2 regions of the Butyricicoccus sp. AF35-5AC genome follow, and region 1 is predicted to be linked to the other one. Evidence: riboswitches for the same ligand, from Rfam matches in the RefSeq annotation. Region 1 holds a riboswitch; the other holds the start of a gene.
The links. A riboswitch is a leader RNA that binds a small molecule or an ion and turns the genes downstream of it on or off. The one in region 1 is predicted to bind thiamine pyrophosphate.
Positions count from the first base shown of each region.

Region 2: linked by a shared signal. The riboswitch ahead of thiS (sulfur carrier protein ThiS) and the one ahead of DWZ82_RS08940 (TenA family protein) in region 1 are both predicted to bind thiamine pyrophosphate.

Region 1 covers NZ_QUDX01000006.1:3,198-13,618, forward strand. Annotated here, with positions in the region: gene DWZ82_RS08890 (FtsX-like permease family protein) at 1-262, opposite strand, end outside; gene DWZ82_RS08895 (ABC transporter ATP-binding protein) at 264-926, opposite strand; gene DWZ82_RS15850 (hypothetical protein) at 1,088-1,210, opposite strand; gene DWZ82_RS08900 (ABC-2 transporter permease) at 1,220-1,870, opposite strand; gene DWZ82_RS08905 (ABC transporter ATP-binding protein) at 1,863-2,723, opposite strand; gene DWZ82_RS08910 (GntR family transcriptional regulator) at 2,716-3,099, opposite strand; gene DWZ82_RS08920 (NUDIX hydrolase) at 3,723-4,208, opposite strand; gene DWZ82_RS08925 (HAD family hydrolase) at 4,211-4,867, opposite strand; gene thiE (thiamine phosphate synthase) at 4,857-5,498, opposite strand; gene thiD (bifunctional hydroxymethylpyrimidine kinase/phosphomethylpyrimidine kinase) at 5,510-6,313, opposite strand; gene DWZ82_RS08940 (TenA family protein) at 6,310-6,984, opposite strand; TPP riboswitch at 7,209-7,308, opposite strand; gene DWZ82_RS08945 (hypothetical protein) at 7,695-8,351, opposite strand; gene DWZ82_RS08955 (DUF4313 domain-containing protein) at 8,378-9,085, opposite strand; gene DWZ82_RS08960 (hypothetical protein) at 9,214-9,537, opposite strand; gene DWZ82_RS08965 (DUF4313 domain-containing protein) at 9,534-10,421, opposite strand, start outside.
Region 2 covers NZ_QUDX01000001.1:185,933-196,353, reverse strand. Annotated here, with positions in the region: gene thiC (phosphomethylpyrimidine synthase ThiC) at 1-992, opposite strand, end outside; gene thiH (2-iminoacetate synthase ThiH) at 1,346-2,536, opposite strand; gene DWZ82_RS00890 (thiazole synthase) at 2,748-3,512, opposite strand; gene mscL (large conductance mechanosensitive channel protein MscL) at 3,591-4,004, shown strand; gene thiF (sulfur carrier protein ThiS adenylyltransferase ThiF) at 4,052-4,687, opposite strand; gene thiS (sulfur carrier protein ThiS) at 4,894-5,088, opposite strand; TPP riboswitch at 5,161-5,263, opposite strand; gene dinB (DNA polymerase IV) at 5,362-6,576, shown strand; gene DWZ82_RS00865 (hypothetical protein) at 6,611-7,651, opposite strand; gene DWZ82_RS00860 (RNA polymerase sigma factor) at 7,617-8,117, opposite strand; gene pdxR (MocR-like pyridoxine biosynthesis transcription factor PdxR) at 8,205-9,611, opposite strand; gene DWZ82_RS00850 (AEC family transporter) at 10,322-10,421, opposite strand, start outside.

The DNA.
Region 1 (10,421 bases):
CTATGCATGGTAGCTGTGTAAGCTGTTGTGTCATATCCGCTGTACCATTTTCAATATAGGTCGATACAGCCATACCATCGGCTTTCATATTTTTCTGAATATCAATCTCCATCTTCCCATAGATTAAAGAGAACACACTAAAAATCACGCCTACAGTAATTGTAATTACGATAAACAGTAGACGATTTCTGTTTTGATTCTTTTTCCTGGAAGCATCCATAAGCACTCTTTCAGCCGACTGATTACAATCGTAATTCTCCATCCTATACAACCCTCCCATCTTTCATCTGAATAATCCGATCTGCCATAGCTGCTATTCTTTCATCATGTGTAACGATAATCATTGTCTGGCTATATTTTTTACACATCTTTTTCAAAAATTTCATAACGGATATACTGGTTGTAGAATCTAAATTTCCTGTCAACTCGTCTCCCAAAAGTATGGTAGGATGTGTATAAATAGCTCTGGCGATTGCGACCCGCTGCTGTTGTCCACCAGATAAAGTCATAGGATTTTGTAATAGTTTTTCCTCAATTTCCAGTTCTTCAGCTATCCGCATTACTTCTTTTTTACTGATATTTCTTTCCATAAGTTTGGCAGGTAAAACTATATTTTCAAATACATTCATCTCTGGGATTAAATTAAAATTTTGAAAAATAAACCCAATATGCCATCTTCTGAAGGAACTCCTTTCCTCCATAGATAACTGTGTAATATCTACATCATTGATATAGACACATCCGTGTGTGGGATTTTCCAAACCACCTAGTAAATTGAGCAACGTGGTCTTTCCGCAACCTGAACTTCCCATAATAGCTACAAATTCATTTTCTTCAACTGTGAAAGATATATCATCAACTGCTCTTAAATAGTGTTCTCCATTAGAATATTCTTTTGTTAAAGATACTGTCTTTACTGCTGCCATATCAATCCCCCCTTATCTTTTTCAGATAGTATAACAGGCAAATGTCCGCGAAATGTTACAGCGGACGGATTTTTTCAAAAAATCTATCAGCAAAATATAGCTCTATTAAAAAGCAGCACTAAAGAAGATATTTTCATATTCCTCCCGGTGCTGTTTATATATTATTTTAGCTTATCCTTATTATCTTCTTGTTTCTTTTTATCCCGATATTTCCGTATGAGTTTATTACGGATAGGAACGCCAACACCAATCAAAAGCACAACTGCCAAAATTGTGAAATCCATACAATCACCTCACATTTCCTTATTCTTCATAACCCGAATGGACAAGAAGATTGAAACCGCATACATCACGACAATAGCAAAAACCGCAAGCAACACAAGAAGTATCGGAGAAGATTCAACGACTGAAATAATTGAGTTCCCGATAGCTGGCATTTTAGAGAGAAGAAGTAAAGTCACCAAAAAACCGGCCACTGGAATATACATAAATACCCGTCCTTTGATTGAGCCGTACTTGTAATATCCCGGAATCTGGAACACGGTATAGAGTGCAAATAAGAATACTCCTGCAATAGCGGCAGTTACAATATCAAATACGCCAACTGTTTCACCCAGCACTTTCAAGACAAGCGGCTGTGCAATCAAAGAAATAATCAAGGAAAGAAGCCCCATTGCAAGGACGAAAACATAGCGTCCGATCACAAGCTCACTTTTACGAACAGGTAAAATACCAAACAGACGATCCATACTGTTTTTTTCTGTGATGGAAAAGGTATATCCCGTCGTCATGGCAATAAAGCACATAGCAAATGATACCCCTGTCAGCAAAGAACGATTGATTGCGGCAAACACAATCGGCAGAAGCAGGGTGAAACAAATTGTCTTAAAATAGGGTTTTACCAATGCAATATCTAATTTTGTGGATTTCAAAATATTACTCATAATCGTCACCTTTCTTGCTTGTAAACACTACAATTTCATCAATGGTGGCAGGCTCAATGGTCAGGTTAGGGAAACCGCTAATATCTTCGGTTTTCATCAGCGCCTCAAATCCCGTAGGGAATGTACGAATACCAGCCGCCTTATTTTTCAGATCATCGGACAGTTCCTCAATTCCACCTTTTACAATGCGGAACATATCTACAAAATCATCTTTGCTGCCAGTAAAGTACAGCTCGCCATAACTGATGTAGGTAATATAATCGGCTGCACGCTCCAAATCGCCTGTGATATGGGTGGAGAACAAAACACTATGCTCACCATCTTCAATATACTCTGAAAGAATTTTCAAAAGTTCATCTCTGGAAACCGGGTCAAGTCCACTGGTCGGTTCGTCGAGGATCAGCAGTTTGGCGTCGTATGAAAACGCACAGGCAAGCATTAACTTCATCTGCATACCTTTGGAAAGTTCTTTTACCTTTTTGGTTGGTGCAATGTGAAATTTCCGTAACATATCCGCAAATTTCTGGCTGTCCCAATTTGGATAAAATACCGAAATGGATTTTTCAACCTGCGACACTTTCCAATCATCACTGAAATAATTTGTATCGAAAACAACGCCCAGCTCTGATTTTACTTTTTGTTCTTCTGCGATATTATCCAGCCCCATCACTTTGACTGTACCGCCGGTGCGCTTGAGCATATTCAAAATCAGTTTGATTGTCGTTGTTTTGCCAGAACCATTCGGGCCGATCAAGCCCATAATATATCCCTTTGGCAAAGTAAAGCTGATATTATGAAGTTGAAAAGAATCAAAAGATTTTGAAAGATTCGTTACCTCTAAATAATTAGTCATCTGTTTTTACCTCCGTTAAAATGTCCAAAAGGCGATGTAATTCCTCTGTGGATAGATTTGCCATTCTTGCAGCTTTTATTGCTTCGGTGAGATTGTTTTCTACTTTGCAAATAAGCTGCTCCTTAATCAGTTCTGAACCAGACCCCATTACGAAACATCCACGCCCCTGCACATTTTTAACAAAGCCCTCTTGCTCTAATTCTGTGTATGCCTTTGTCACTGTTAAGACGCTGATCTTTAAGTCTTTGGCAAGTGTTCTAAGGGAGGGCAAAGTTTCTTCGGCTTGAAGCTCGCCAGATAAAATAGCCGCCTTGATCTGCTGTTTAATCTGCTCGTATATGGGGACGCCAGATACATTTGAAATAATCAGTTTCATTGCTGCATCCTCCGTGTGTTTTAACTGTTATGCTGTTGTGCATAACAGTATAACACAAGTGAGGATAAGATGTCAATACATGGGGCTAAACTACTGGTAAACTACTGGCAAGCAATGCAATCTTACGTAAGATTGCGTATTTAGCAGAAATCCCGTTTCCGGAATTCCTGCTAATGCTTGTTGGTGACATATCCCCAAACCCCTGAGATCATTGCCGGTGGCAATGGCTGCGCGTTCCGTTGGAACGCTGAAAACCAAAAGCAGACAAATCTTATTGACGGGATTTTTCTGTGCTGCGCTGCGGTTGTGGTGGGGAAGAAATCTCTAATAGATATTCCACATTGGCCCGAACATTATGAAGTTCTTTCATATCATTTTTGGCCTGCTTATAGGCAGAATAGGCTTTCCGTTTTTGTTCCAGAAGATCGGTGTATTCCTCTCGGAGAGATTTGACAGAGGGGAGCTTTTTGATTCCCAGTTCGTCAAAATGATTCTTCGCTGTCTGGTGCAGTAAGATTTCCGCCTCATGTGCAACACGGAATTAAAAGGCTGAGCGCCAGCGGAAAAGATACCTCCTGTCTACGCATTTAGGGCGTTAAAAGTCCACGGAAATCAAGGGTTTTTCAGCCTATTAGCTGATCTACATAGGTAATTAGAGGGTGCAGATGTTTCAGGCGAAACATCTCAAATAACTTATCTGAACTTACCCATTGAACATCTACAACTTCTGTTTCCTGTAAACGCATTTCTTCAATCTTTATATCCCTATGAAACAGCCAAACATCGTAAAAATCCTGCACATTTTCCCGTCTGGTCTGATAAATCAATTTTTCACTTCCGGGAGTAAGCAGTATTCCTAATTCTTCTTTTACCTCTCGGATTGCTCCTTGCAAGCTGGTTTCCCCGGAAAGTACAGAACCACCCGTACATTCCCAATAAAGAGGGTATTGCTTTTTCGGATGCCGCTGTGATAAAAGATACTGCCCCTGCTGATTGACGATCCATGCACTCACAGATAAATGATACAGCCCTTTGGGTATGATTTCTCCACGGCACACTGTTATTCCAGACTTTTCCCGTTTTGCATTATATAAATCCCATTTTTCCATTTTCATGCCTCTTTGTGTGGGATCGGTGCTTGCCGAAAATCAAGTAAGTAAATATCAGCAATCCTTTCTATCTCTGCACGCTGATCTGCGGAATACTTATCATAAATCCCACCTGCTAACATACGGGCTGCCTTTGCGCTTTTAATTGCTGGAAGTACATCATCAAACACAATGCAGTGTTCAGGTGCGACCCCTAATTTTTTTGCAGCCAATTCAAAGACATCCGAATATTCTTTTCCCCGCTGCACCTCATCTGTTGAACATAAGGCGTCAAATAATTCTAAAATCGAATTGTTCTTTAAGCATGGCATATAGAGCTTTTCCGGCAACCCCGTAGCAACTGCAAGTTTTATTCCATGTTCTTTTAAGCGCAGAAGATAATCAAGGGCATGGGGCAGCAGACCGACATGGTTGCTGTATTCCTCGACCGCCATATTATTCCATTCCTCAATAATTCCCTCTACCGTTTCCTGCAATCCAAAAAGATCAATGGTGTATTGTGCGGCTTCCTCAAAACTCCTTGCACATATTTCAGTTACATAATTTTCCGGGACGGGAAGCTTTCTCTTTTTCAAAAACTGAATATCTATATGCTCCCATACATCCATTGAATCCAGAATTGTTCCATCTAAATCAAAGATTGCCGCATTAAAATCCATTTTTCTTTTCCTTTCCGCAAAATAAATCTTTCAGTTCCGCAGCAGCAGCTTTTATATCAGACTGCGCTATAATGGCAGATACAACAGCCAGCCCGTCAATTCCCATGGGCTTGAAACGCCCTGCATTTCCCTTATTGATACCGCCAATAACAACTATCGGCAAAGAAACGGCTGCGCGGATTTTCTGTAATTCTTCCATTGATACAGAATCAGCGTCGGTTTTAGTTCCAGTAGGGAACATTGCGCCAACTCCCAAATAATCTGCACCATCCTGTTGTGCCTGTATTGCTTCTGCAATGGAAGATGCGGATACTCCCAACAGCATATTTTCCCCAATTACTTTGCGGACGGCAGCCGCAGGTAAATCATGCTGTCCAATATGTACCCCCGTAGCCTGCACAGCCATTGCAATATCTATCCGGTCGTTTATGATAAGGGGAATATGGTATTTATCCGTAACCTGTTTCACGGCAACAGCCTGATTGTAAAATTCTAATGAGGACAATTCTTTTTCTCGGAGTTGTATCATTGTGCAGCCTCCTAAAATTGCCTGTTCCACCGCTTCTGTCAGGCTATCGCAGCTCATTAGTTGACGATCAGTAACAAGATAAAGTGTATAATCAAAGTTCATTTTGCACCTGCCTATTCTTTAGATAAACCATGCTGATACAATTCGTAGAAATGGTGCGTCGGGCCACAGCCTTTCCCAATCGCAAGAGAGTGTTCGATTGCCATTGTGACATATGCCTTTGCAGATTCGACTGCAAGCGGAACACTTTTTCCCTTTGCAAGCTGGGAAGCGATTGCAGAAGAAAAGGTACAGCCTGTCCCATGAGTATTTTTCGTATCAATGCGGGATGTTTCAAAATGGTAGAAATTTTCTCCATTAAATAGGACATCAACAGCATTTCCTATATGATGTCCACCCTTGACAACAATCGCCTTACAACCCATGGCATATATTTTTCTTGCGGCAGCCTCCATATCTGAAACTGTGGAAATCTGCATATCTGCTATTTTCTCTGCCTCTGGAATATTCGGAGTAAGTACATCGGCCAGTGGAATTACTGTGTCTATCAAGGTGGAAACCGCCGTAGGATTCATCAATGGGCAGCCATTTTTGGCATACATAACCGGGTCGATTACGACATTTTGGGGCTTATATTGTAATAGTTTCTTTGCCACCGCTTTCATACATTCTGGTGTAGAAAGCATACCGATTTTTACTGCGTCCACTTCAATATCTTCAAATACGGCGTCAATCTGTTTTTCAATCATATCCGGGGTAATATCTTGGATGTCGATAACACGGCTGGTGTTCTCTGCAACAACAGAAACAATAACACTCATTCCAAATACACCGTGAGCAGAAAAAGTTTTCAAATCAGCCTGAATACCTGCACCTCCGCTGCAATCTGATCCGGCAATGGACAATACTTTTTTCATTTTGCATTTTCCTCCATTCTCTCGTTCCGATAGGCCATCTTCCAAAAAGCAAGCTCTAACAAACTTGCTTTTTCAAAAATATCAGCCAGATACTTTTTATTTGCTACTGATAACCCGGCACATTTATGCTCTGCAAAAGCAGACCATTCTTTGCAGCTTTCTGCATATTGTTCATCCGCATAATCTTTGATAAAGTCCCAATATCTTGACTGTCTGCTTGTAGGAACAGCCGCCAATTTGCGGAATATATAGCTGTAACTTAGCATACAGGGAAGAACCGCCATTAAAATTTCTTCATTCTTTCCATGTGACGCAATCTCAAACATGAAATCAATGTAATTTTGATTTTCAGGCAGAGGAGCGATCAGTTCAATATCATTATCCGTCATGCAAAACTGCTTTAGATAATCCAGACGCACTTCTGATTCCGTATCATTTACAAAATTCAGCATGGAATAGTAAAGCTGAATTTCTCTTAATGTATCAGCATGAAAAATTGCCTTGCCGTATATACGGGCATAGTTTTTCAGATAGATACTATCCTGAATCATATATCTCTTGAACTTTTCAAGAGGTAGCTTTCCAGTTTGCACTTCCTGCACAAATGGGGTAGCTGCACATTCTTCCCAAATGGGGATGTTGCGGGTTAAAATGTCTTTCATAAATGCCATGTTTGATCCTCCTAAGATAAAAAAATAGAGCCTCTAAAACAATTAGAAGCTCTTTCAGACGCAATACGAGCGTAAGAAATTGCTTCCCTACGCCGGTATTAGCCGACAGGTCCAGAGGTCAGGTCTTACCTTTTTCAACTTGTTCAGTTCCCTCGCAAACACATATCATATCTTATTCAATTAAAAAAGGACATTCCCAAAACAGAGAATGTCCAAAAAATACGAATCTGTATTCTTTAGCTCCCTGCGTTGGTATTAGCCAACAGGTTCAAAGGGTCAGGTTTTAACCTTCTCAACTACAAGGTAGTCCCCCTGCTTGAATATCATTATAGTTAGAAAGTCCCCAAAAGTCAAGTCTACGCATTTAGGACGGTAAAAGTCCACGGAAATCAAAGGTTTTTCCGCATGGTCGGCTAGATAAAGTTATCCTGTTCCCCTCAAAACGAGGTTCTAAATGCGGGAAAACGGACAAAAAAGGAGAGACAGATGTGGAGGATTTGACACCTTTTCGCCGACGTTTTTTATCACTGGGTTACAGTAAGGGGCTAATGTATCCTAAAATAATAGCTTTGTTTTATCCCTCAATAGAATTTGTGGCATCTAATTTTTCATAAATATTTTGGATATGATTATGGTGCGGTATATAAAGAGAGAAAAACGCACCGAATACAGAGCCGATAGGCATACTGTATCCGGTGCGTTGTAAATTTTTAACCTTTCAGATAGTAATGCACATAGGCATTATAATCTCGATGCCGGGTGACTAACCGCAGCCAGATATAAAAGTGGGCAGTTTCCGAATACAAATTGAATTCGGTGGGCTCGCTGGTGGGCTGGGCGTACCCTCGGCAGAACCGTGTCAGGGTATCCAAATTCAGAAACTCCGGCAGTTGGAACAGCGCATTCTGGAAAGCATCAATTTCACGGGCAACTTCCAGAACAGGCGTATCCTTTTGGCACTGATGCCAGGTGGTCCACCATTTCCATCCGTCATAATCAGAACGGGAATAGGCTATCTCGCTGGCAGGACGGGAGCCCTGCTGAAACAGATCTTCAAAGGTGCAGGAAGTAGTCAGCAACGGATTTTCAAAGTCGGTCTGCTGCTGGCTCAAACCGTTTTTGACAGCTGCCCATTCTGTTAGAGGGAGTGGGCAACGGTTGGCATCACGCAGGGCTTCATCCATACCGCACGCCTCGCAGATATGGACATCTGCATAGCGGCTCAGGGCGTTGATGACCAGCCTGCAATCCAGCGGCTGACCACACCGAAGACACAGGGGTGGTTGCTCCGCCTCTGGGGTAAACAGCAGTTTGTCCTGCTGCCACATGGTTTCCAACAGGGATTTGGGATAGATACGGATCTTCATGATGATGTCCTCCTATTTTATCGTGTTTAATATTCGTACCGTTTCCTTCGGTCTTCAGACCAGGGAGGGTAAACACGCAGCTCATCCTGGAACATGGTCATCAGATCGCCTGCCATGTCCTCTTTGCGCCGATAGATGCACTGCTTCTCCGTACCATCGGCATAGCGGATGATAGTCTGGAGTGCGGGACCTTTCTGTGTGAAGATGAATTTGCGGCCATGAGAAGGATCAGATGCCTCAATCCAGAGGGGCAGGGTGGAGGAACTCCCATCCAGACACCGCCAGCCGCTGTAATCGGTGTAGCTGAACCCGTTGATTTCCCGCGCCAGTCTGCGCAGGGCAATATACAGCCGCTCAAAGTGGCACCCCAGTTCGCCTTTCTGATGCCGGATGTAGAGGGTGTGCCCCTCATGATCCAGGGCATCCAGTTCTTTGCCATAAAACAGGTATTCAGGGTAAAGACAGCCATCCGATTCAAGAATTTGTCCAGTGGGTTCCGCAAGGTGATTGTCTGACAGCCAGGCCGGAAAAAGTCCGTCTGCGGCTTTTATATTGATGAAAGCGCAGTGGTCGGGGCGGAATCCGGTTAAGTTGGTGGTAAGGGTTTCCCAAAAAATCAGGATGCCGTGATCCTTTTCATAAAGTTTGATGGCGAGATTGCCGTTGGGATATGTACTGATTTTCAAAGTCAGCTGGGCTCGGTGTTCGCCCAGCGTAAATGCGAGAGTATTCATAAGCGTTTTCCTCCAAAGAAGCACCAGACGCCTGCAAAAATGCAGATTGCCGGTGCTTCTTAGTGTGTGTTCCGAACAAGGAAACCGGAGCAGGGAGAGGAATGCAGTTCCTCTCTGGTCATCGTCAGCTACACAGCCAAAGTCTTTGACTCGAACTGATAGCGCAGAACCTGAGCCAGCTTTGTCCTGTTTTCACAAGTAATGCGATAGGTAGGGCCATAGTTACGCCCCTGTTCATCCATCCTTCGAATGGAAATGTTAAATCGGGTGCCCTCCTGGGTGATCCACAGACGCCTGCCCGTGGCAGCATCTTCAGCAATAATCCATAAAGGGCACTGCATGGTCATGTAGGTTTGGGGGTAAGCACGCCAGCCGCTGCGGTCATGGTAACAGAAACCGGGGGTAGTCTGCCGCCTTTCATTCAGTACATCATAAACTGCCTTATATTTCATGCGCTGCACCGCCTTTCAAAGTTTTTCAGGTAGCCTGCATACCCTTCCGGGTCCAGCTCCTGCAGCCGGTTGGCACGAAAACGATATTCAGGATAGGTGCAGAACCCACTCTGCATGGTGCGACCGGTTGGGATAGCCAGACCATGTCGTATGAGCCAGGTGGGAAATTCCGAATCGGCATTGGTGTCGATAAAGGCATGGTCTTTTTGCCGTTGGCCGGGCAGGTTGACGGTGAGAGTCGCCCAGGGTTCCGGGTCACCGCTTTCCCATGTCACCATTTGTATGGCAAGGTTTCCATTCAGGTAGGAAGTCACCTGCAGCTGGATGGGGTGCGTGGCACCAAATTTCTTGTAAGGCAAGGTAACAGGTGCAGCATCGGTATCAGGCTCTCCGTCCTCTACGCCCAGTTCCCAACTAAGGGACAAAATCTGGCTCTGGCTCAGCGTGCGGGTATATTTCTTTGCGTATTTTGGCTTGAAGAGCAGGGCACCGTCCTGCAGGAGCAGCTTTCCTTCTTTTTGGTCCTGAATACAGCGCAGGCCATGCAGACGGGGCTTTGCGCGCTCCACCGCATCGTGGATCTTTGGATGGTCAAACCATATGGAATACTGTACGGCTACATCGAGATTAGGATGCTCCTGAAAGCGTGAGCATAGGAGATCCAGCACCTGTTGACAGACTTTTCTTCGTTTCTCCAGCATCTGACGTTCGTTAAAGGTCAGCGTGAAATATGAGAAATCCCGTTCGGATGCGTCTGCGGCGCCGTTAAAGGGATTACACCAGAAGTACAGATCCCATCGGTCGCTGCCATAGGACACAGGGATATTTTCGTCATACTGGTAGCAGACAAAGTCCTGTGCGATGGCTTCCATGACGGGTTTCAT
Region 2 (10,421 bases), on a different contig from region 1:
GGTGTAACGTAGCACAGGAAGTTCGCGCCGGCCTGTGCGGCGATGGCGCCGCCGATGGCCGAGGTGATATGGTCGTAACCCGGTGCAATGTCGGTAACGAGCGGCCCGAGGACATAGAAAGGCGCTCCATGGCAAAGGCGCTTTTCCATCTGCATATTGGCCGCAATCTCGTTCATCGCCATATGGCCGGGGCCCTCGATCATAACCTGCACGTCCTTCGCCCACGCACGCTGTGCAAGATTGCCCAGCTCGATCAGCTCGCTGATCTGACCCGCGTCGGACGCATCATCAATGCAGCCCGGACGCAGTGCGTCACCCAGCGAAATGGTAACGTCGTAGCGGCGGAGAATGTCCAGCACCTCGTCGTAATACTCGAAGAACGGATTCTCATTGCCGGTCATCTTCATCCACGCGAACAGCAGCGAGCCGCCGCGGGAGACGATATTCATTTTGCGGCCCTCACGTATAAAGGCTTCGACCGCACAGCGATTGATACCCGCATGAATGGTCATGAAGTCCACACCCTCCTTGGCGTGCGCCTCAACAACCTTGAGGAAATCCTGTGCGGTGATCTCGAGCAGGTCCTTTTCCAGATACCCGATCGCGTCGTACATCGGCACGGTGCCGATCATCGCCGGCGACATGTCGATCAGCTGCTTGCGGAAGGTGTTGGTCTTGCCGTAGTTGGACAGGTCCATGATGGACTCCGCGCCCATGTCAACGGCCATGCGCACCTTGCGCAGCTCCATCTCGTAGTCCTTGCAGTCACCCGAAATGCCGAGATTGACATTGATCTTTACGCGGGTGCCGTCGCCGACCGCCTCTGCGGACAGGCTTTTGTGATTGATGTTCGCCGGAATCGCAATCGTACCCTTTGCGACTCGTTCCATGATGAACTCGACCGGACGGTTTTCCTTTTTGGCGACCGTTTCGATCTCCGGCGTGACGATACCGCGCTTTGCGGCATCCATCTGCGTTGCATAATTTCTCATGGCTTACTGATACTCCTTCGGAATAAAATTTATTGCTTCCGGAGTGCGGTTTTCATATAAATCTGCAGTGGCATGCGGTGCGCTCTGTCCTCAGCAGATTGCCGCACTTCGGCGGCTGACAAGCCTTGTTCTAAGGGGGACTCCGTCCCCCTTAGATACCGAACAAGTTTCCAGGGAAACTTGTCCGGATATCCCTCTCTCGTTTGCACAGCAAACAAGGCCGCGCCGCGGCGGCGCGGGCAATGGTAAGAAAGTCAGGTACACGCCCCGACTTTCTTAGGGAATTTTATGCGGCACACTGCGGTGCGCCTGTTCTGCTTGTTTTGCCTTCGGCAAAATACAGCAGAAATGTATTAAACGTATAAGTAATCTGCCATAACCGGCTGTAAACCGTGATCGCAGATCGCCTGATATACCTCATCGACCGAGCGGCCGTCCGAAATCTCGAACTGCTCATCGCCCTTATCCTCGCCGGAGTGACCGCCGATACCGACGTCTACACCTGCGGAAATCTTGGTGGCGGCGATGCCGATGATATTATCGCGGAAGCCCGCCCGCTCGCGGGTCGAGATAGTGATGGACGCGAACGGCATGAAGATGCGGTAGGCGCAGACGACCTGCAGCAGCTGCGGCTCGTGTACGTCCTTCGGATTAATCTTATCGTTATTGATGATCGGGCGCAGGCGCGGACACGAGAAAGCAATCTCTGCGTGCGGATACTTGCGCTGCAGCAGATACGCGTGCAGACCGGTCGCAAACGCATCCTTGCGGAAGTCGGACAGACCGAGCAGCGCCGCAAAGCCGACACCGCGCATGCCGCCCATCAGTGCACGCTCCTGTGCGTTCAGGCGGTACGGGAAAATGCGCTTGTGACCGCCGAGGTGCAGGGTTTTGTACTTCTGGTCGTCATAGGTCTCCTGAAATACGGTAACGTAGTCCACACCGCACTCATGCAGATAAGCGTACTCATCCACGTTGAGCGGATAAATCTCGATGCCGATGACACGGAAATACTTGCGCGCCAGCTTAACGGCCTCACCGATGTAGGATACCGGCGACATGGCACGGCTCTCACCGGTCAGAATGAGGATTTCCTGCAGACCGGTCTCCGCGATGGCCTTCAGCTCCTGTTCGATCTCGTCTATATCCAGCTTGGCACGGCGAATCTTGTTGTGACAGTTGAAACCGCAGTAAATGCAGTAATTTTCGCAGTAATTGGCGATGTACAGCGGGGTGAACATCTGCACCGAGTTGCCGAAATGCTTGCGCGTTTCGGCCTGTGCGCGCTGCGCCATCTGCTCAAGGAACGGCAGCGCCGCGGGAGACAGCAGTGCGCCGAAGTCCTCCGGCGAGAGAACGTCCTTGCGAAGCGCACGCAATACGTCAGCCGCCGTATAGGCATCCGCGTCATAGGCGTTCATGCGGGAAATGACCTCGTCCTGCACCTCGGAGCCGATGTTGTCCATACCCGGCTGGTACTCCATGTGATTGGTTTGTTCAGTGATATATTTTGCGGAGATGATCTCCGTTTTTTCGTTTTCCATGACAAATACCTTTCTGTTTTCGCGCAAAGCGCGCATTTAATCGAAAATTGCGGCGCAATTTTCATAAAAACGCGGGGCGTGTACCTGCGTTTTTATACAAGGAAGAAAATTTGTGTGCCGTGTAACGACGCGCAAATTTTCTTGCCGGATATGTCCGGGCTTTGCCCGGCATATCCTTTTTCGATTGAAAGCGTGGTTTCAATCGAGAACTTTAATCCTGCAGGAAACCGGTCAGCGGAGAGGATGCCGACGCCGTCTCACGGACGCGGCCCAGACCGGCAAGGTACGCCGTGCGGCCTGCCTCAATCGCCTGCTTGAACGCCTCAGCCATCGCCGGAATATCGCCTGCGGTGGCAATCGCGGTGTTTGCCATGATGGCTGCCGCACCCATTTCCATTGCCTCGCAAGCCTGCGACGGACGGCCGATGCCTGCGTCTACAATGATCGGCAGGTCGATTTCGTCGATCAGGATTTTGATGAACTCGCGGGTGGCAAGACCCTTGTTCGTGCCGATGGGAGCCGCCAGCGGCATGATGGAGGCCGCGCCCGCGTTGACCAGATCACGCGCAACGTTCAGATCGGGATACATATACGGCATGACAACAAAGCCTTCGTTTGCGAGAATCTCGGTCGCGCGGATAGTCTCCTGATTGTCCGGCAGCAGGTACTTGCTGTCGCGCATGATTTCGATCTTGACGAAATCGCCGCAGCCGCACGCACGCGACAGACGCGCAATGCGAACTGCCTCGTCGGCATTGCGGGCACCCGAGGTGTTCGGCAGCAGCGTTACGCCTTCCGGAATATAGTCGAGGATGTTAGCCGTGCCGCCCTCATTTGCGCGGCGCAGCGCCAGCGTGATGATCTGTGCGCCTGCATTCTGCACAGCAGCGTTGATCAGGTCGAGCGAATACTTGCCGGAACCAAGGATAAAGCGGGACTTGAACTCGTGTCCGCCGATTACAAGTGTATCTTTCATGTGAAAAACTCCTTTTTCTTGACCCATTTAAGGGAAACGTATAAACTGATAGTATAAATAAGAAAGGGGAACGTAAAAGTGAAAAAGTTTATCGAAGAATTCAAAGCCTTCGCGCTGCGCGGCAACGTGATGGACATGGCGATCGGTGTTATCATCGGCGGTGCGTTCACCAGCATCGTCACCTCGCTGACCGAAAATATCATCAACCCGATCCTCGGTGCGGCCGGGAGCACCGACCTGAGCGCGTTCGTGCTCAAGATTGGCGGCGTCGAGCTGAAGTACGGTGCATTCATCACCTCGATCATCAACTTTTTGATCATGGCGTTCGTGCTGCTCTGTCTGCTCAAAGCGGTCAATAAGCTGACTGCGCTCGGCAAAAAGCCGGAAGCACCCGCAGAGCCGACCACCAAGGTCTGCCCGTTCTGCTGCAGCGAGATTCCAATCAAAGCTGTCAAATGTGCACACTGCGGTTCCGATCAGCCGAAAGAATAATGGAGAGCGGAGAATGAAAGCTGCGGCTTCTGTTCTCCATTTTCTATTTACGGTTCTGTTTCTCCGATAAGCAGACGCAGCACCATGGTTCCCTCGTGTGCCGAGCAGACCGCTACGCGCGGCGCCATCAGACCGAGACCGTCGGCTACATCGCTTGTACCGTCGCCGCAGAGGTACACATGGCCAAAGCGTTTTTCGGTCTTGATCAGGTTCGCCGAGCCGTAGCCTGCCATGCCGCTGCCCGATACGACCGGCTTTTCCGGCAGTCTGGTAAGCAGATTCTCGAGCAGCATAGCCTTCTGATCCGGCTTGTCGAACGCCTCCACGACCACATCACAGCCGGAGAACAGCCGCTCCACGTTGGACGGAACGACCCGCTCGGTGTAGGTCTCGTAGGTGAGATAGGGATTGATGGCCTCCAGCTGCTCGACAAGTGCGAGCGTTTTCGGAATGCCGAGATCTTTCATCGTGTAATGCTGTCGGTTGAGGTTGGTGATGTCCACCACATCGAAATCCACGAGGATGAGATGACCGACACCCAGCCGCGCCAGAAAAATCGCAAGGTTGGAGCCAAGCCCGCCCAGACCCGCAATGCCGACACACGCCTTGTCCAGCTTAGCCTGAATATCCGCGCCGTGGCGTTCCACCAGTGCGTCATGCAGTTGTTCTTTGGTTAAAATCATGGGAATTCTCCTGTAATCACGCGCAGCGTGCATTTAATCGGAAATTGCATTGCAATTTCCATGAAAACCGGGAGCATGTATCTCGGTTTTCACACCAGTAAGAAATTTGTGTACCGCTCGCAGCGCGCAAATTTCTTTGGGACATATCCGCGTTTTACGCAACATGTCCCCTCTTGCACCAAACTGCAGTTTGGCGCGAAGCGGTATCAGCCGCCGCCCACAAAGCATACGACTTCCAGATGGTCGGCATCGGTCAGCTGCTCTTCCGCGAACTGCGCACGCGGAATGATGGTGCCGTTCTTCTCGACAGCTACACGCTGCGGGTCGTGACCCAGCTCCTTCAGCAGCGCCAGAACCGTGCCCTCTGCGGGAACGGCACGTTCTTTACCGTTTACTTTCATGCAAATATCCTCTTTTCCGCAAGAAAAAATGCTCCGGTCTCACCATGCGGTAAAACCGGAGCATTAAAATTTCAAGTGTATGCGACAGCTTCCCTACGATGGTGCTAACCAACAGGTTCAAAAGGTTAGGCTCTCGCCCTCTCAGCCGCTCATCACGGCACCCTTGCTTGCAAATACAGTATGCACCTCATTCTCCCACTTGTCAAGCACATTTTTTTCGGATATAATGCAGTTATACGATGCAAACATTCGTTCGAGAGGAGATGATGACCGATGGACCGAACCATTCTGCACTGCGACTGCAACTCGTTTTTCGCGAGTGTGGAAACGCTGCTCGACCCGTCGCTTGCCGACGGACCGACCGCCGTCTGCGGTGATCCGGAGAGCCGCCACGGCATCATTCTCGCCAAGAACGAGAAGGCCAAAGCCTTCGGCGTACAAACTGCCGAGACCATCTGGCAGGCGAAACGGAAATGCCCGGATTTACGGCTGGTAGCACCGCATCGGAGCGAATATGTGAAGTTTTCGCGCAAATGCAACGAGCTGTACCTGCAGTACACCGATCTTGTCGATCCGTTCGGCATTGACGAATCCTTCCTTGATGTCACCGGCTCGATGCACCTGTTCGGCTCCGGCGAGCATATTGCGGACGAGCTGCGCCGCCGCATGCGCGAGGAGGTCGGACTGACCATCTCGGTCGGCGTGTCGTTCAACCGCGCGTTCGCCAAGCTCGGCAGCGATTACAAAAAGCCGGACGGCACGACGGTCTTTTCGCGCGAAAATTTTAAGCAGCGCGTGTGGACCTTGCCCGCGAACACACTCCTGTATGTCGGCAAACGCGCCAGCGACCGGCTGAATCGACTGGGCGTGCGCACGATCGGCGAGCTGGCGGCCTGCGATCCGGCATTTATCCACAGCATTCTGGGCAAAAACGGCGATCTTCTGCTGCGTTACGCCAGAGGTGAGGACGATGAGCCGGTGCGCTCGTTTTACGCGGAACGAGAAGTCAAATCGGTCGGCAACAGCATGACGTTCGCACACAATCTGCTCGGCGCGGACGAATGCCGCATGGGCATCACGGCGCTGTGCGACAATGTCGGCAGACGTTTGCGAAAACGTGGCATGGTGTGCCAGACCGTGCAGCTCGGCATCCGCGACCCGGAATTTCACAACCGCTCACGTCAAATAACGCTTGAGCGGCCGACCAATTCCACGCGTGCGCTCATCGACCTGTCCATGCAGCTGCTGCTCGGACATTGGCCGATGGACAAGCCGGTGCGCCTGCTCTCGGTCACGGCAGCCAATCTGCTGCCGGAAAATCAGTCGTGCGAGCAGCTTTCGCTGTTTGACGCCGCCGAGGATATCCAGAAGCGCGACCGTCAGCATAAGCTCGACCAGACGGTTGACGCACTGCGGCAGAAATTCGGTGATAAATCAGTCATGTTCGCGCATTCGGTGAAGAAAAAGGATAAAACGGATAAAAAATGAGGACATATCTGCCGGATATGTCCTCATTTTTGCGTTACTGCGTCAGCCGGAAGGATACCGCCCAGTTGCCGTCCATCAGGTCGCTTGCGGTGTAGATATCACCGGTAAGTGTACAGCCGGCAACATCCTCGTATGCCATCGGGAAAACGTACTCGGTGTAGTCGGTATCGTTGTCAAAATCCTTGTAGGTTACCGTGTAATCGCACATCCGTTCCGTGCCGTCCGCAAGGTGCAAGGTCGAAAAATCTGCGTGATTATCCAGCGTCAGCGAACCATCTGTGCGATAATGCAAATGCAGTTCTCCATTTCGCCATCCGGCAGCAATCAGTGCGCATACCCCATTCTCACTCTGCCACAAAGTGCCCTGCGGAACAAGAAAATCATAGTCGTGCATGGTTTCGTACAGCGAGATATCCGACGCACTCAGACCGTTGATATCGTGGTTCTCGGTCGGTGCATTCTGCGGCACAGCGGACAAATCCGCCGTTACCGGAACGCCTTCCTGTTCCACTTTGCCAATCAGCAGCTTATTAAACGAAAACTCGAACGCGCCTGCCGGAATATCTCCTCCCAAATCGTCAATTTGAAGAAAATACGTTGCCGTGTGGGTACTTGGGTCGTAGTCAACCGTCGAGCAGCCGCAGGACAGCGGTGCAGCTCTGCCCCAGCGCGGATAATCCAAATGCCAGCTGTCATACAGATCCGGCGCGGCATCGCCGAACACGCTGCCGGTGGTGTCGGTCAGCGACAAATAAACCTTTGCCGTGCTGCCTTCCACGTCCGCCGAAACGACCTCCAGCTTGACGCCCCGGTCCTCACAGACCTGCCCGACCGGCTGCAGGTACTCCGCCATGCCGGGCGCGATTTGGTACAGCACCCGCAGAACCGCCTCCTGATTGGCGGCTACGGCGGTGCTCACGCAGGCCAGTGCCGCCGCAACCGCAAGGATGATCTTGAGCGGTTTTCGCGCTCTGTGCGGCCTGCCGCTCTCCATTTTGGCGATCGTCTGCTGCACCAGTGTGTCGCTCGGCGTGATATTCTCATTCATGTCGCGGTACTGCTTGTGAAAATCCATCGTCTAGTTCTCCTTTCATCAATTCGCGCAGCTGTGCCCGTGCGCGTGTCAGCCGTGTGCGTATCGCGGACGGTTTTTCCCCGCTCATGCGCGCAATCTCCTCTGCGGTGTAGCCCTCGCAGTAGAATAAATGCACTGCCGTGCGGTACTTGGGCGTCAGCCGCCGCAGGGCTTCATCCAGTGCGCTGTCCTCCGGCTCGGGAAACGGAATGCAGTCATCGAGCGGTGTGTCATGCCGCCGCCATGCCATGCGCCAGTGGCTTTTCAGGCAGTTGAGCGTCACCCGCAGCAGCCATGCCTTTTCGTGCTCCTCGCTGTCGAAAACCGGCTTTTTACGCACGGTCTGGAGAAAGACCTCCTGAAAAATATCGTCCGCGTCGTGACGGCTGCGCGTCTGCGCATACGCCAATCGGTATACCATGTCGCCGTAGACGCTGACGAGTTGTTCGGGTGTTTTTGCGGTCATGCTCCATCCTCCTTTCACCGGTAATACGAAATAAAAACCCGAAGTGCTACAAATTTTCGCAGAAATTTATCGCACTTCGGGTTGCATTTATTTTGTCCACGCTTGCTTGAGCAGCTTTGCCGCCTCGTCGATCTGCTGTTCGGTCAGACCGGCATAGCCGAGCACGAGTGTTGCTCGCGGCGGCTTGACCGGCGGCGTATAGTACGCCGAAAGCGGGTAAACGCGCACGCCGACCGTCTTTGCGCGCTCAATAAGTTCGTGCTCGAGCATGCCGTTTCGCATGTGCAGCAGCAGGTGCAGACCGGCTTCCGAGCGCGAGACCTCATGCGGCAGGTCGGCCAGCTCGCGATCAAGCGCAGCCATGAGCGCGTCGCGGCGTGCCTGATAGACCTTGCGGCTGCGGCTGATGTGCCGCTCAAAGCCGCCGGTGTGCATAAAGGCCGCCAGCGTGTGCTGGTCAAAGCTCGGCACGGTAGACGAGTACCGCGAAAACCGTTCACGATAACGCGCCATCAACGCATTCGGCAGCACCAGATAGCCGATGCGCAGTCCGGGGGCAAGGCTTTTCGCGAAGGTGTTGACGTACACGACACGGCCTGTCCGATCCAGCTCGCCTAACGCCGGAATCGGGCGTGAGGCATAGCGGAATTCGCTGTCGTAGTCATCCTCGATGATGTAGCGGTCGGGGGCTTCCGACGCCCAGCGGAGGATTTCCAGTCGGCGGGCAGCCGTCATAACCGTGCCCAGCGGGAAATGGTGCGACGGCGTAAGGTATACCACCGATGCGTCACTCGCGGCCAGCGCGTCAGCACGCAGACCGTGCTTGTCCAGCGGTGTCGGACGCACGGTCACACCGTTCACTGCGAAAATCTGATACAGCTTGCGGTAGCCGGGGTTCTCGAGCGCGTACACACGGTCGCGGCCGAGCAGCTGAATGACAAGGTGCATCAGATACTCCGAGCCTGCGCCGATGAGGATGTTGTCCGGCGAGACATTGATGCCGCGGAAGTCGTGCAGGTAGCGCACGATCTCCTCTCGAAGTTCCGCCGCGCCACATGGGTCGGTCGCACGGAGCAGTGCACTCGAGTATTCGCTCAGCACACTGCGCGACAGCCGCGCCCATGTGGAGAACGGAAAGCAGCCGTTATCGACAAAATCCGTGCGAAAATCGTAAGGATAGGTCTCCTCAGAGGCGAAAATCGGCGACAAAGGCGGTGTAAATGGCTCCTGCGGCTCGGAGACTGGCACGGCAAGCTGCTCCTGCACAAAGTAGCCGCGCCTTGGCGCAGAGGCGATGTAGCCTTCGGCGGCAAGCTGACCGTAAGCGGTTTCCACGGTGATCTGGCTGACGCGCAGATTGGCCGCCAGCTGGCGTTTGCTCGGCAGGCGCGTGCCGCCGGGCAAGGCGCCGGACATGATGTCCGCGCGGACAGCGTGGTAGAGCTGCTCGTAGAGCGGCTGTTGGTCGTACGGTTTGAGATGGTAAGTCAGCATGGCCGGATGCTCCTTTCTTTGCGTCTTTTGCAAAATCTGTGCTGATTTTATGAGTTATCGCTTGCGAAGCGAACGAAATCTGCGCTGACGCCGCGCGGGCGCACAAGAGGGTAGACACCAAGGTTTCTACCCTCTTGTGAATCACCCGTTTCCTGTCATAGTCTGGCGCAGACCAGAGACCGGCGACCGCTGCGAAAATAGGGGTACGGCAGTCGGGTTACTCTTGCGTTTGTTTCGTAAAATATTCGCAGTTCCCGGATAGCTTACTGCTACACAGACCGGCTACTTCCAGCAGGCGCGACATACCCGTGTCGCGCAATTCGTTAGCGTGTTATCACAGACGGCACCTACGAAGATAAATGTTACCAAGTGTCTATATTCGCAGGTGCTGTCTACAATCTCCAGACTAACGATTCGTGCGGCACTGTTATGCCGCACCCAGCGTAGAGCCGCCGATCTGTGTAGCAGTCAGAAAACAGCTTGAGCATCTGCGGTTGAGAAATGGGCGGCCATTGGCCGCCCCTACGGAAGATGAACAGTACGGCCGTTCCCCCATAGTCTCAGCTCTGCAAATTTCGCCGTGCTCTCCCAAAGGGAAACGGGAGTCCCAAGAGGGTAGAAACCGCAGGTGTCTACCCTTTTGGTTTCCCCGGCGAAACCGCCGGGGAAACCGCCGGCGTTCCCCTCGCCTCAAAGGCGAAAACCTTACGTTAAATAAGCGCCATCGAACGCAGAATGAACAGCGTCAATGTCAGCGTAACCGCACTCAACGCCGTGCTGAGCACAATAATCGACGATGACAGCACATGA